Leucothrix mucor DSM 2157: one gene and its partner. The protein of the gene in region 1 interacts with the protein of each later gene in a pairwise test. Links are inferred from orthologs where the notes say so. Each region holds a gene or a part of one and is shown on either strand. Other genes may lie near its edges.

Region 1 (8,692 bases):
TGTGGTTTCTCAGTCTCTAACTTACGCATTCCTGGCCATGAAATGCCTTGGGAGCGCGACTTTGGTCGCCCTGAGCGGATTGATTCTGCGTTGAATATTATGCTGGATGGGCCAATTGGCGCGGCGGCATTTAACAATGAATTCGGACGTCCGAATTTGTGCGGCTACTTCCGTACTTTTGAAGCCGAAGTACCGGGCCCGAAAGGTCAGGAGCTTCGCGGCTACCATAAGCCCATTATGCTGGCAGGTGGTTTGGGTAATATTCGCCCTGACAATATTAAGAAAAAAGATCTACCAGAAGGCACGCCGATTGTGGTGCTAGGTGGGCCTGCAATGTTGATTGGTTTGGGTGGTGGTGCAGCCTCATCCATGGCCAGCGGTACCAGTGCTGAAAGTCTGGACTTTGCTTCGGTACAACGTGGCAATCCTGAGATGGAGCGTCGTTGTCAGGAAGTGATCGATCGCTGTGTGGCGTTAGGCCAAGACAGCCCAATCCTGTCGATTCACGACGTGGGTGCTGGTGGTATTTCCAATGCGATTCCGGAAATCATCAATGATGCCGGGCGAGGTGGACGTTTCGAGCTACGCGCAGTACCCAATGCGGAATCTGGCATGGCACCAATGGAAATTTGGTGTAACGAGGCTCAAGAGCGCTATGTGCTAGCGATTTCTGAAGAGCGTTTAGCCGAGTTTGAAGCGATTTGTGAGCGTGAGCGCGCGGTATATGCCGTGGTTGGAACTGCCACTGAAGATCGCCACTTGTTAGTACAAGATGCGCAGTTCGACAATAACCCTGTCGATATGCCAATGAATGTGCTGTTGGGTAAGCCGCCTAAAATGCTGCGCAATGTGCATCATAAAACCTTCAGCAAGCCAGAGCTTGAGCTGGATGGCATTGTATTGAGTGAAGCGATTGAGCGGGTATTGCGCTTGCCAACTGTCGCTTCAAAATCCTTCCTGATTACCATTGGCGATCGCAGCATCACCGGTATGGTGAACCGCGATCAGATGGTGGGTCCTTGGCAAGTACCGGTTGCTGATGTGGCGGTCACTGTGACAGATTACAAAGGCTACACCGGTGAAGCGATGGCAATCGGTGAGCGTACACCGCTGGCATTGGTTAATCCTGCTGCATCGGGCCGTATGGCGATCGGTGAGGCACTAACTAACTTGGCCGCCGCGAATATCGGCAAGTTATCCGATATCGTGTTATCCGCTAACTGGATGGCTGCTGCAGGTCATGACGGCGAAGATGCCGCATTGTTCGATACCGTAAAAGCGGTTGGTGAAGAGATTTGTCCGCAACTGGGCATTTGTATTCCAGTGGGTAAAGATTCGCTATCGATGAAGACAGTATGGCAACAGGGCGACGAGTCTCGCGAAATGACCTCACCATTGTCATTAATCGTGACGGGCTTTGGTGTGGTTCAGGATGTACGCAATACTCTAACGCCACAGTTACGTACCGATAAGGGTGATACTGACCTGATCGTAATTGACCTGGGTAAGCGCGAAAACCGTTTGGCAGCTTCTGCATTGGCGCAGGTTTATTCTCAGGTTGGAAAACACGCACCTGACTTTAAAGACACACATCAAATGATTTGTTTCTTTGAGACGATTCAGCGACTGAATGAAGAAGGTTTGTTATTGGCATATCACGACCGTTCAGATGGTGGTTTGCTGGCCACTTTATGCGAGATGGCATTCGCAGGCCGCACCGGTATCAATGTTGTACTGGATGATCTGGCGACTTCACCAATCGAAGCGCTGTTCAATGAAGAGCTGGGTGCCGTTATTCAGGTTAAGCATGAAGATACTGAAGAAGTGTTGGCTGCGTTCCGTGAAGCTGATCTTGGCAAACACACGCATGTTATTGGTTGCTTAACAGATGACGATGCGGTTGAGTTTAGCTGGGCAAAGGCTTCGATCTACCGCGAAAGCCGTACCACCTTGCAGACGTTCTGGAGCGATGTGAGCTACCAGATGCAGTCACTGCGTGATAATACAGAATGCGCTGATCAAGAGCTGGAGCAAATCGCTGATCCTGCGAATACAGGCTTGTTTGCTGAGCTTAGCTACGACCTTGATGAAGATATTGCCGCGCCTTATATCAAGAGTGGCGAGCGCCCATCGGTGGCGATTCTGCGCGAGCAGGGTGTAAACGGCCAGATTGAAATGGCAGCGGCGTTTGACCGTGCCGGTTTCCGCAGTGTCGATGTACACATGACGGATATTTTGAGTGGTCGTGTATCGCTGAGTGAGTTCAAAGGCTTAGTAGCTTGTGGCGGCTTCTCTTACGGTGACGTGCTAGGTGCTGGTGGCGGTTGGGCAAAGACTATTTTGTTCAATGAGCAAGCCAGTGCGACCTTCAGTGAGTTCTTTGCACGTGAGGATACTTTTGCATTAGGCGTATGTAACGGTTGTCAGATGCTGTCTCAATTGAAGCATATGATTCCGGGCGCATCGCATTGGCCATCATTCTACCGCAACTATTCTGAGCAGTTTGAAGCACGCTTAGCGATGGTTGAGGTGATGGAGTCTCCATCCATTCTGTTTAAGGATATGGTTGGCTCTAAGATGCCGATTGCCGTGGCGCATGGTGAAGGGCGTGCAGTCTTTGATGCAGGCGTTTCCCCATCAGGTTTGATCTCTGATCAGCGTGTCAGCTTGCGTTATGTTGATGCAGCAGGTCAGCCAACTGAGCACTATCCCGAGAACCCGAACGGCTCAGTGGATGGCATTACCGGTCTATGTAGTGAAGATGGTCGTGTGACGATTATGATGCCGCATCCTGAGCGAGTATTCCGCACAGTGACGAACTCATGGCATCCGGATGATTGGGATGAAGATGGAGCGTGGCTGCGGATGTTCCGCAATGCGCGTCGCTGGGTAGGCTGATAGAGCCGAAGGTGAGCAAGCCGGTTGATCGTGATTGATCAACCGGCTTTTTTTATACTAGTCAGTAAATAGATTCAACTTCTTGAAAACCATAGTAATTGGGCAGAATCCAGTAAAGGCTGACTGCATTACTAATGCGCCCACTAATACCATCAACCAGATAAAGCCGGAACTGATCATTGTCAGGATTGCTGACAGTAAAATTAGCGCTCCGGATGTCAGTCTTACTGCGTCACTCATATTCAGATTGTCTAGCATGACAAAGTCTCCTTGGTGAATCGTTTTCCATCATTAAGCCCGAAGGCTTCGAAATAAGGTCAGGTATCTTGTATCACAAATCGGGGATTGCGTGAAGCGGATTGCGGGATGACTAGAACTCAGGCTTTGGTTTACGGCTGATTAAACTACGTACGGCTTCTTGTGGTGAGAGCCCTTTATACAAAACTTGATGCACAGCATCGCAGATCGGCATTTCAACATTGGCGCGCTGCGCTAACAGGTGAATGCTTTGGGATGTTTTGGCACCTTCTACCGCTTGGCCAATGGACTTGATTGCCTCATCCAATGTTTTTCCAGCGCCTAAAGCAAGCCCTAATTGGCGATTGCGTGATTGGTTATCTGTACAGGTTAGGATTAAATCCCCCATGCCTGAGAGGCCCATCAGGGTTTCAGCATTTGCGCCTAGCGCTTGGCCTAAGCGAAGTATTTCAGCTAGTCCACGCGTAATGATCGCAGTGCGGGCATTGGCACCAAAGCCTAAGCCATCCGCAATACCTGCGGCAATTGCCAGTACATTTTTAACGGCACCGCCGAGCTCTACCCCGACAATATCGCGACTGGTATACACACGGTAATTTTCAGACTGAAAAGCAGCTGTGACTTGCTTGCCTAGTTGGTCACTACTGGCGGCAACAGTCATAGCCGTTGGTAGGCTGCGAGCTACTTCGGCGGCAAAGGTTGGCCCCGAAACTAGTCCGTATTGGGTGACTTGCGGTAGTATTTCTTCCACCAGTTCATGCAATAGCTTGCCACTGGTAAGCTCTAAACCTTTAGTTGCCCACAGTACTTTATGCTCAGCCGTTAACAGTGGCGCGAGCTGCTCCAGCAGTTGCCGAAAGCCATGGCTTGGTACCACAATCAGTTGATATAAGCTGTGTTGAGCTAAAGTGTTGAGGTCGCTGTGACAATGAAGTGTATCGGGGAAGGGGATATTGGGAAGATAGTCGGTATTTTCCCGCTGTTGTTCGTAGTGAGCGAGACGTTCCGCCCGATGACCCCAGAGATAAACCTCAAGGCCATTTCTGGCTAATTGCAGTGCCAGAGCGGTTCCCCAGGAGCCCGCTCCGTACACTGAAAAGCTGTCAGGTCGTAATGACATTAGGCCTGAGCTACACCGCCGTTTTCTTTAGCGGTTGCTTCTTCTGCCATACGCTGAGCATACAAGGCATCGAAGTTAATCGGTGACAGGTGCATCTCAGGGAAGCTACCTTTAGAGATCAGGCTAGCAATCGCTTCACGCGCATATGGGAACAGGTTGCCTGGGCAGTAGCTGGCCAATAAATGGTTCAGCTGATCAGCAGGGTAGCCAGTGATTTTGAATACACCCGCTTGAGTCACTTCGACCAAGAATGCTGTTTCATCATTACTCTTAACGGTAATGGTGAGCATCAACTCGACTTCGTAATGACCTTCAGACAGCGGTGTTACCTGCGTGTTTAACTGCAGGTTAGTGTTTGGCTCCCACTCTTTGGTGAAAATAGCCGGGCTGTTTGGCGCTTCAAACGACACATCTTTCAAATAAATGCGTTCAATAACAAACTGTGGTTCAGCTGTTTCTGTCGTAGTAGCGGCGGCTTGTTCTTCTGCCATGATAATTCCCTGTTATTGTTTGGATTCTAATAGTGGATCAAGCTTACCAAGACGGTCTAAATGTGCGATGTCATCGAAGCCACCGACAGACTGATCATTGATAAAAATTTGTGGCACTGTGTCACGGCCGCTTAGCGAGGCCATTGTTTTCCACAGTGCTGCATCGGCGCCCACGTCGATGTCTTCAAATTCTACGCCTTTACTGCTCAGCAAGCGACGTGCTCGCATGCAATAAGGGCAGAAACGGGTGCTGTACATAACGACTTTTGCGCTCATAACTTTAGTCCTGAGTTTATCGTTTAGCCAATGGTAAGCCGGCTGTTTCCCAGGCAACAATGCCGCCGCTCATATTATTAACATTCGCGAAACCGGCTTTAGTCAGTGTTTGACATGCGCCACCTGAACGGTTTCCAGTGCGGCAATACACTAGCACTGGAGAGTTTTTGTATTTTTCCAGCTCATTCAGTCGGGTGCTTAAGTTACCCAGTGGAATGTGCTTAGCGCCTTTAATCATACCATCCTGAATTTCGCGATCTTCACGGACATCCAGAACCAATGTTTTATCATCATTCATCAGTTTAACCGCGGTATTGACGGGTACCACCTGATATTTACGTGTCATACGACCGTATTCTGTCCAGATAATCAGCGCGAGTACCGCAAAAAAACCCAGAAACAATAAAGGGTTTGCGCGGGCAAATTCGATATATTCTTGCATTTTATAACCATGTGATGAATTGACAGGGCGTTAAGATACCGTTTGCGCGGCGCTTGGTAAAGTCTCACGCAAAGCTTATCGTACAAAACTGTCAGAGATTTATAATTAGGTGGTAATTTTAAGAGGAATTTAGCTGGCTAGCGAGGCTTGCAGAACACTTCTTGCATCATTTCAATCAATTTTAAGGTGCGCGAATCAGCAACGCGATAGAAGACTTTATTCGCTTCCTTGCGTGATCCGAGTACCCCTTTGTCGCGCAGGATGGCTAAGTGTTGAGAAATATTGCTTTGCGAGGTGCCAACCGACTCGACGATGTCTTGAACATTGACTTCATTGGTACCTAGTACGCACAAAATTTTCAGGCGTAGTGGGTGGGAAATGGCTTTCAGAGAGCGGGATGCTTGTTCAATGTCTTGTTCGCGACTAAGTAGGTCTTTGCTGTTAAAGGCGGGGGCGTTGCTGGTGCTTAAAGTTCCGCTAGTCATGTGTGATTACTCTGCTCATTGTCAGGGTGTTTAGTTAATTAGTATAAGCTGATACTTTAATGTAGTTTATATGTAAAGTCACTTGAATATCAAACAGCTAAAGTTATAAGCTAAAGCGATTAGAAAAATTATTTTTCAGGTAACTGCTTTGATCTATCGTCTATTTATCCTCAGCGCGCTGTGCTGCGGACTCAGTTTGTCGTCTGCTTATGCAGAAACCCAGCAACAAAAAATCAAGAATGAAATTTCAAAGGCGAGTAGCAGTTTAAATAAAGCTAAAGCTTATTCCTCCTCGTTACAGAAAGAATTGAGTAAGAACCAAGCTGAAATCAATCGTCTGTCACGCAAAGAGTATGAAACTGAGCAAAGCATTTCACGCATTACTCAGCAGCTGATCGAGTCGAATAAGAAAAAACAGGATTTGTCAGTACGCATCAAAGATGAAAAAGAGGCTTTGGCTAAGCAGCTGTTAGCGATGTACAGCTCGGGCGAAGAATCTCATTTACGCCTGTTACTTAAAGAAGATGACCCTTCAGACATCAGCCGCACCACTAAATACTTTGAATACCTTAATCGCAGTCGGGTTAAGCGGATTGAAAGAGTGCGAAAAACACTGAAAGAAGCCGAAGCGCTAGAAGCCTCGATTACTAAGGATCGTCAAGATTTGAAGCAGCTGCAGACAAGTTTAGCGCAGGATAAAAAGCAGTTAAGTGCTGAGCTGAGAAAAAATGAGGTGGCACTGGGGCGTGCTAAATCAGAAGTCGTTGATAAAAGTAAGGACTTGGCAAACCTGAAAAAGCAGGAAGCAGCACTGCAAGCAGTATTTGAAAAATTGGTTAGAGAGCAGCAAGCTAAGGCTCGTAAGGAAGAGGCGCGAATAGCTGCAAATAAGGCAGCCGCAGCGGCTAAGAGTCAGGCTTCAAGCTCAGCAGCTCAGCCTAGGCAAACGGTTGCCGCAAAGCCAGCTCCCAAACCTGCACCACCGGTGGCTGATTTGAAATTTGTTGCCAATCGACCCTTTTCTTCCCTGCGGGGACGCTTGCCTTGGCCGGTGCAGGGTACTTTGTATAAAAAGTACGGTAGTAAGCGAAACGACAAGCAAACTTGGAAAGGGGTGTTGATTAAAGCACCGGGCGGACAGCGAGTACACGCTGTTGCACGCGGGAAAGTGGAATACGCTGGCCCGCTTCGGGGTTATGGCTATGTGGTTATTTTGCAGCACGATAATAGTTACCGTACTCTCTACGCTTATAATCGTGCGGTGTATCGCAAAACCGGCGATATTGTTAAGGGCGGGGATGTGATTGGCGCAGTGGGGAATTCCGGAGAGCATAGCGAAAATGCTTTGTACTTTGAAATCCGCAAAGGGGCAACGACTAAAAACCCTTCCAGATGGTGTAAATAAAACCTTATGTGTCGCAAAGTTATTTTTGTTAGGAATTTTTCCGTGCTTTTCTGAATAAACGAAGTGCAAAGTTCCAGCTAAATGCTTAAACTCGGTGAGTCGCAACGAGCTTGACAATAATAACGAGCGAGATTCAAACATCCATCATGCATTAGCGGATGTTTCCACTGGAGAATATATGCAATTCAAGATCAATAAAAAACTAACTACAGGCCTGCTAATTGGCGCAGTAGTTGGCGGGGTAAGTACAGCTAGTTTGAACGTATTCGCGTTCAAAGATAACTCCACAGCAGTTCCTCTTGAGCAGTTAAGAAAATTTACTGAAGTATTCATGCGGATTAAGCGTGACTACGTCGAAGAAGTCGATGACAAGAAGCTGATGAGTGATGCAATCAGCGGTATGTTAACCGGACTTGATCCTCATTCCGCCTACCTTGATGAAGATGCATTCACTGAATTGCAGGTTGGAACCTCCGGTGAGTTTGGTGGCTTAGGTATCGAAGTGGGAATGGAAAATGGCTTTGTGAAAGTCATCTCACCAATCGATGATACGCCAGCAGAAAAAGCAGGCATCCAAGCGGGTGACTTGATTATTCGCCTTGATGATAAGCCGGTTAAAGGTTTGACCTTAAGCGATGCGGTTAAAATCATGCGCGGTAAGCCTGGCGAGCCGATCAATCTAATGATTGTTCGCGAAGGCAAAGATAAGCCGTTCACGATTAAAGTTGTGCGCGACATTATTAAAGTAAAAAGCGTCAAGCAGCGCATGCTGGAAGATGGCTTTGGTTACTTACGAATTTCAAGCTTCCAGTCTAAAACCACTAAGGGTGTTGCCGAAGGTATTGCCAAACTGGTTGAAGAGAATGGTGGCGAGCTGAAAGGTTTGGTTCTGGATTTACGAAACAACCCAGGTGGCGTGTTAAACGGCGCTGTTGGGGTGAGTGATCTGTTCCTTGAGTCTGGCAAGATTGTTTACACCGAAGGCCGTGTTGAAGACGCAGTAATGCGCTACGACGCTGAAGCCGGTGATATATTAGATGGCGCGCCATTGGTTGTGTTAGTGAACCAAGGTTCTGCGTCGGCTTCTGAGATCGTCGCAGGGGCGTTGCAAGATCATAAGCGTGCTTTGGTCGTCGGTGTGAAGACCTTCGGTAAAGGCTCTGTGCAAACGGTATTGCCATTGGATCAAAGCTCAGCGGTTAAGTTGACTACTGCGCGTTACTTCACGCCTGCAGGTCGCTCGATTCAGGCGACGGGTATTGAGCCGGATATTAAAGTAGAGCCACTGAAGCTGACTAATGGTAAGGATAAGACGGA
Region 2 (2,740 bases), 2.3 Mb from region 1 along the record:
TCAAGGCCAGAAGCATTGGCATTTGCCGAAATGGTGACTGCACTACCATCTTCCGTGTAGTACATGGCATTGCGCACAATGTTATCCAGTGCACTGCGTAAGTTCTCATAGTCCGCCTGAATGGTTGGCAACGCGCCAAGGTTTACAACTACTTGCTTGTCGGTATTTTGATACTCATAACGTGCATCTTGTGCCACGTCATCAATCAGCTCATCCAACTCTAGCGGCTCAAAGTTTAATTCCGGTGTATTGTTCAAACGTGTCAGGCGCAGAATGATTTCAATGAGGCCATCGAGTCGTTGAGTTTCCTGATCAATCCGTTGCAGCTCAGTACTGCTGCCGGTTTTCTGCTCGGCCAAGGTGCTGGCGACCTGAATACGCGCCAGTGGAGAGCGTAATTCATGTGACACATCGCGCAATAACTGGTGCTGGCTTTTCAGGGTGTCATCCAAACGGGAAGCCATGCGGTTAAAGTCACGACCGAGTTCACCGATCGCATCTTTTCTCTCAGCTACTGATGGGTCTACTCGGGCTGATAAATCTTTCAGGCCAAAGGACTGCGTGGTGCGGCGTAAACTGCGAATGGGTGAGGTAATAAACAAACTAATCAAGGAGCTACCAATCAGCATGGCCAAGACAAACGCGGCAATCGGCGCATATAAGCGCTTCCAAGGCGCTTGTGGCATCAGGCTGTGATCTTTATGGACGCTGCGAATCAGTACGTAATAAATTTTACTATCGTCAGTGACGACTTCACGGGTGAATTGCGAACCAATGCGCCTGGGGCGTTTTCGTTCTTCGCCGGTTTTTTCTTTTCTTTCGCCACGACTCCAGCGCTCGTCACCCAATACTAGCGGACGGGGTTGGCTGTTTAAATAACGGCGCAAGTTTGGCATCGTAAATAGCACGGTGCGGTTTTCATCAATCAGTGCGACAGACGTACCATGGTCGCCCAGCTTTTTAGCATAGTCGGCGATTGTACCCTGCTGATACTCCTTCATCACGCGGTCGGCGAGAATCTGCGGCGCTTGGCGTGGTGAAATAATCAGCTCTTCTTTTTCCAGCCATTGCACCAGAAAGTAAGCGCTCAGCATGATGAGCAGATTGGTGATTATCAGCAGTCCGGCAATTTTTAAAAATAAACGGGTCATGTGGCGTCGCGCTTCACGTTAAGGAGGTAGCCGGAGCCACGAATGGTTTGAATGCTCAGCTTCTCTGATGGGCTAAGCTTGCGACGCAAATTACTGATATGCACATCAATGCTGCGATCGTAAGCACCCAGCTTACGGCCCAGCACAGTTTCAGAAATAGTCTGTTTAGTGATCAATTCATCCGGTGCTTGCATCAGCAATTGCAGAATGTCGAACTCGGTTTGAGTCAGTACCAGCACTTCACCTAGCAGCGTCGCTTGGCGGTTGTGCTGATTAAGATTCAAATCACCGATTTCCATTTGATCGCTTTGGGCGCTGCTTTTCTTTTCTGTACCGGCGGCGCGACGCAGAATAGCTTTAATGCGAGCAAGCAACTCACGTGGATTGCAAGGCTTTGGCATATAGTCATCCGCACCCAACTCCAGACCCAAAATCCGGTCAATATCATCGCCACGGGCAGTGAGCATAATCACCGGCGTCTCGATGCCATTTTGGCGAACCGCTTTCAGGACTTCCAGCCCATCCATGCGTGGCATCATGATGTCTAGGATGATCATGTCTTTAGGGGTTTTGGTTGCTTCCAGAGCGTCTGCTCCGTTGTGTACCAAGGTAATTTTAAAGCCTTCGCCTTGAAGATACTCGGTGAGCAGTTCTGCCAGCACCGTATCGTCATCGGCCAGTAAGATATGAGCTTGTGTCATGGGGTCATATTCCGTCATTGTGGCGCAATTCAAAGCGATGCGCGTTTGATAAAATAGTAGCGCAGAGTGAAGTCGTGATGGGGAGTTTTTACGAATCTTTACAGGCGGCTAAGCACAGGGGAGAAACAAAAATGCCAATGATCAGAACAATCATTGGCACAGATCTTACGTGTTGTACAAAGGCTAAACCTTAGTACATTTGCTGACCACCGTTGATATCCAACGTCGCGCCAGTGATAAAGCCGGCTTCGTCTTCGATCAGGAACATTACACCACGTGCAATATCATCCGGATCACCTAAACGACCAACTGGAATCGTGCGAACGATCTTATCTAATACTTCCTGAGGTACTTTACGCACCATGTCAGTCAGTACGTAACCTGGGGCAATCGCATTAACAGTAATGTTCTTACCAGCACCTTCCAGTGCCAAGGCTTTAGTAAATCCGTGGATACCGGATTTTGCAGCGGCATAGTTAACCTGACCATATTGACCAGCACGGCCATTAACCGATCCAACGTTAACGATACGGCCGAAACCGCGATCACGCATGCCGTCGATTACTGAACGACACATGTTGAAGCAAGATGACAGGTTTGTCTGGATAACTTCATTCCAGCGATCAAATGTCATTTTGTGCATGGTGCCATCGCGTGTAATACCAGCATTGTTTACTAGTACGTCAACAGCGCCACATTCGGCTTCGATCTTCTCGATGCCTGCTTTACAGGCTTCAAAATCAGCAACGTCAAACTTATAAACCGGAATACCATTCGCTTCTGAAAATGCATTCGCTGCCTCATCATTTCCGGCATAGGTGGCGACTACATCATATCCTGACTTTTTCAATCTCAAACAAATAGCTTCTCCGATCCCGCGTGTGCCAC

What was found.
Region 2: the proteins of secB (region 1) and LEUMU_RS0112460 interact in binary tests that used the Escherichia coli proteins (3 or more experiments, as listed by UniProt). The link is inferred for Leucothrix mucor DSM 2157 from one-to-one orthologs.

The regions. Positions count from the first base shown.
Region 1 is NZ_ATTE01000001.1:490,109-498,800, forward strand. Bases 3,022-6,009 are described here. They hold secB (protein-export chaperone SecB), read right to left. Parts: upstream 4,768-6,009; coding sequence 4,276-4,767; downstream 3,022-4,275. Other genes in these bases: LEUMU_RS0102135 (YgaP family membrane protein), read right to left, coding at 3,022-3,156; LEUMU_RS0102140 (NAD(P)H-dependent glycerol-3-phosphate dehydrogenase), read right to left, coding at 3,269-4,276; grxC (glutaredoxin 3), read right to left, coding at 4,780-5,043; LEUMU_RS0102155 (rhodanese-like domain-containing protein), read right to left, coding at 5,060-5,485; LEUMU_RS24250 (ArsR/SmtB family transcription factor), read right to left, coding at 5,623-5,970. Outside these bases: purL (phosphoribosylformylglycinamidine synthase), read left to right, coding at 1-2,898; more of LEUMU_RS0102135, read right to left, coding at 2,956-3,021; LEUMU_RS0102165 (murein hydrolase activator EnvC family protein), read left to right, coding at 6,119-7,375; LEUMU_RS0102170 (S41 family peptidase), read left to right, coding at 7,554-8,692. UniProt on the Escherichia coli protein: One of the proteins required for the normal export of some preproteins out of the cell cytoplasm. It is a molecular chaperone that binds to a subset of precursor proteins, maintaining them in a translocation-competent state.
Region 2 is NZ_ATTE01000001.1:2,756,669-2,759,408, reverse strand. It holds LEUMU_RS0112460 (response regulator transcription factor), read right to left. Parts: upstream 1,853-2,740; coding sequence 1,148-1,852; downstream 1-1,147. Other genes in the region: phbB (acetoacetyl-CoA reductase), read right to left, coding at 2,043-2,740; LEUMU_RS28060 (HAMP domain-containing sensor histidine kinase), read right to left, coding at 1-1,151. UniProt on the Escherichia coli protein: Response regulator member of the two-component regulatory system CpxA/CpxR which responds to envelope stress response by activating expression of downstream genes including cpxP, degP, dsbA and ppiA.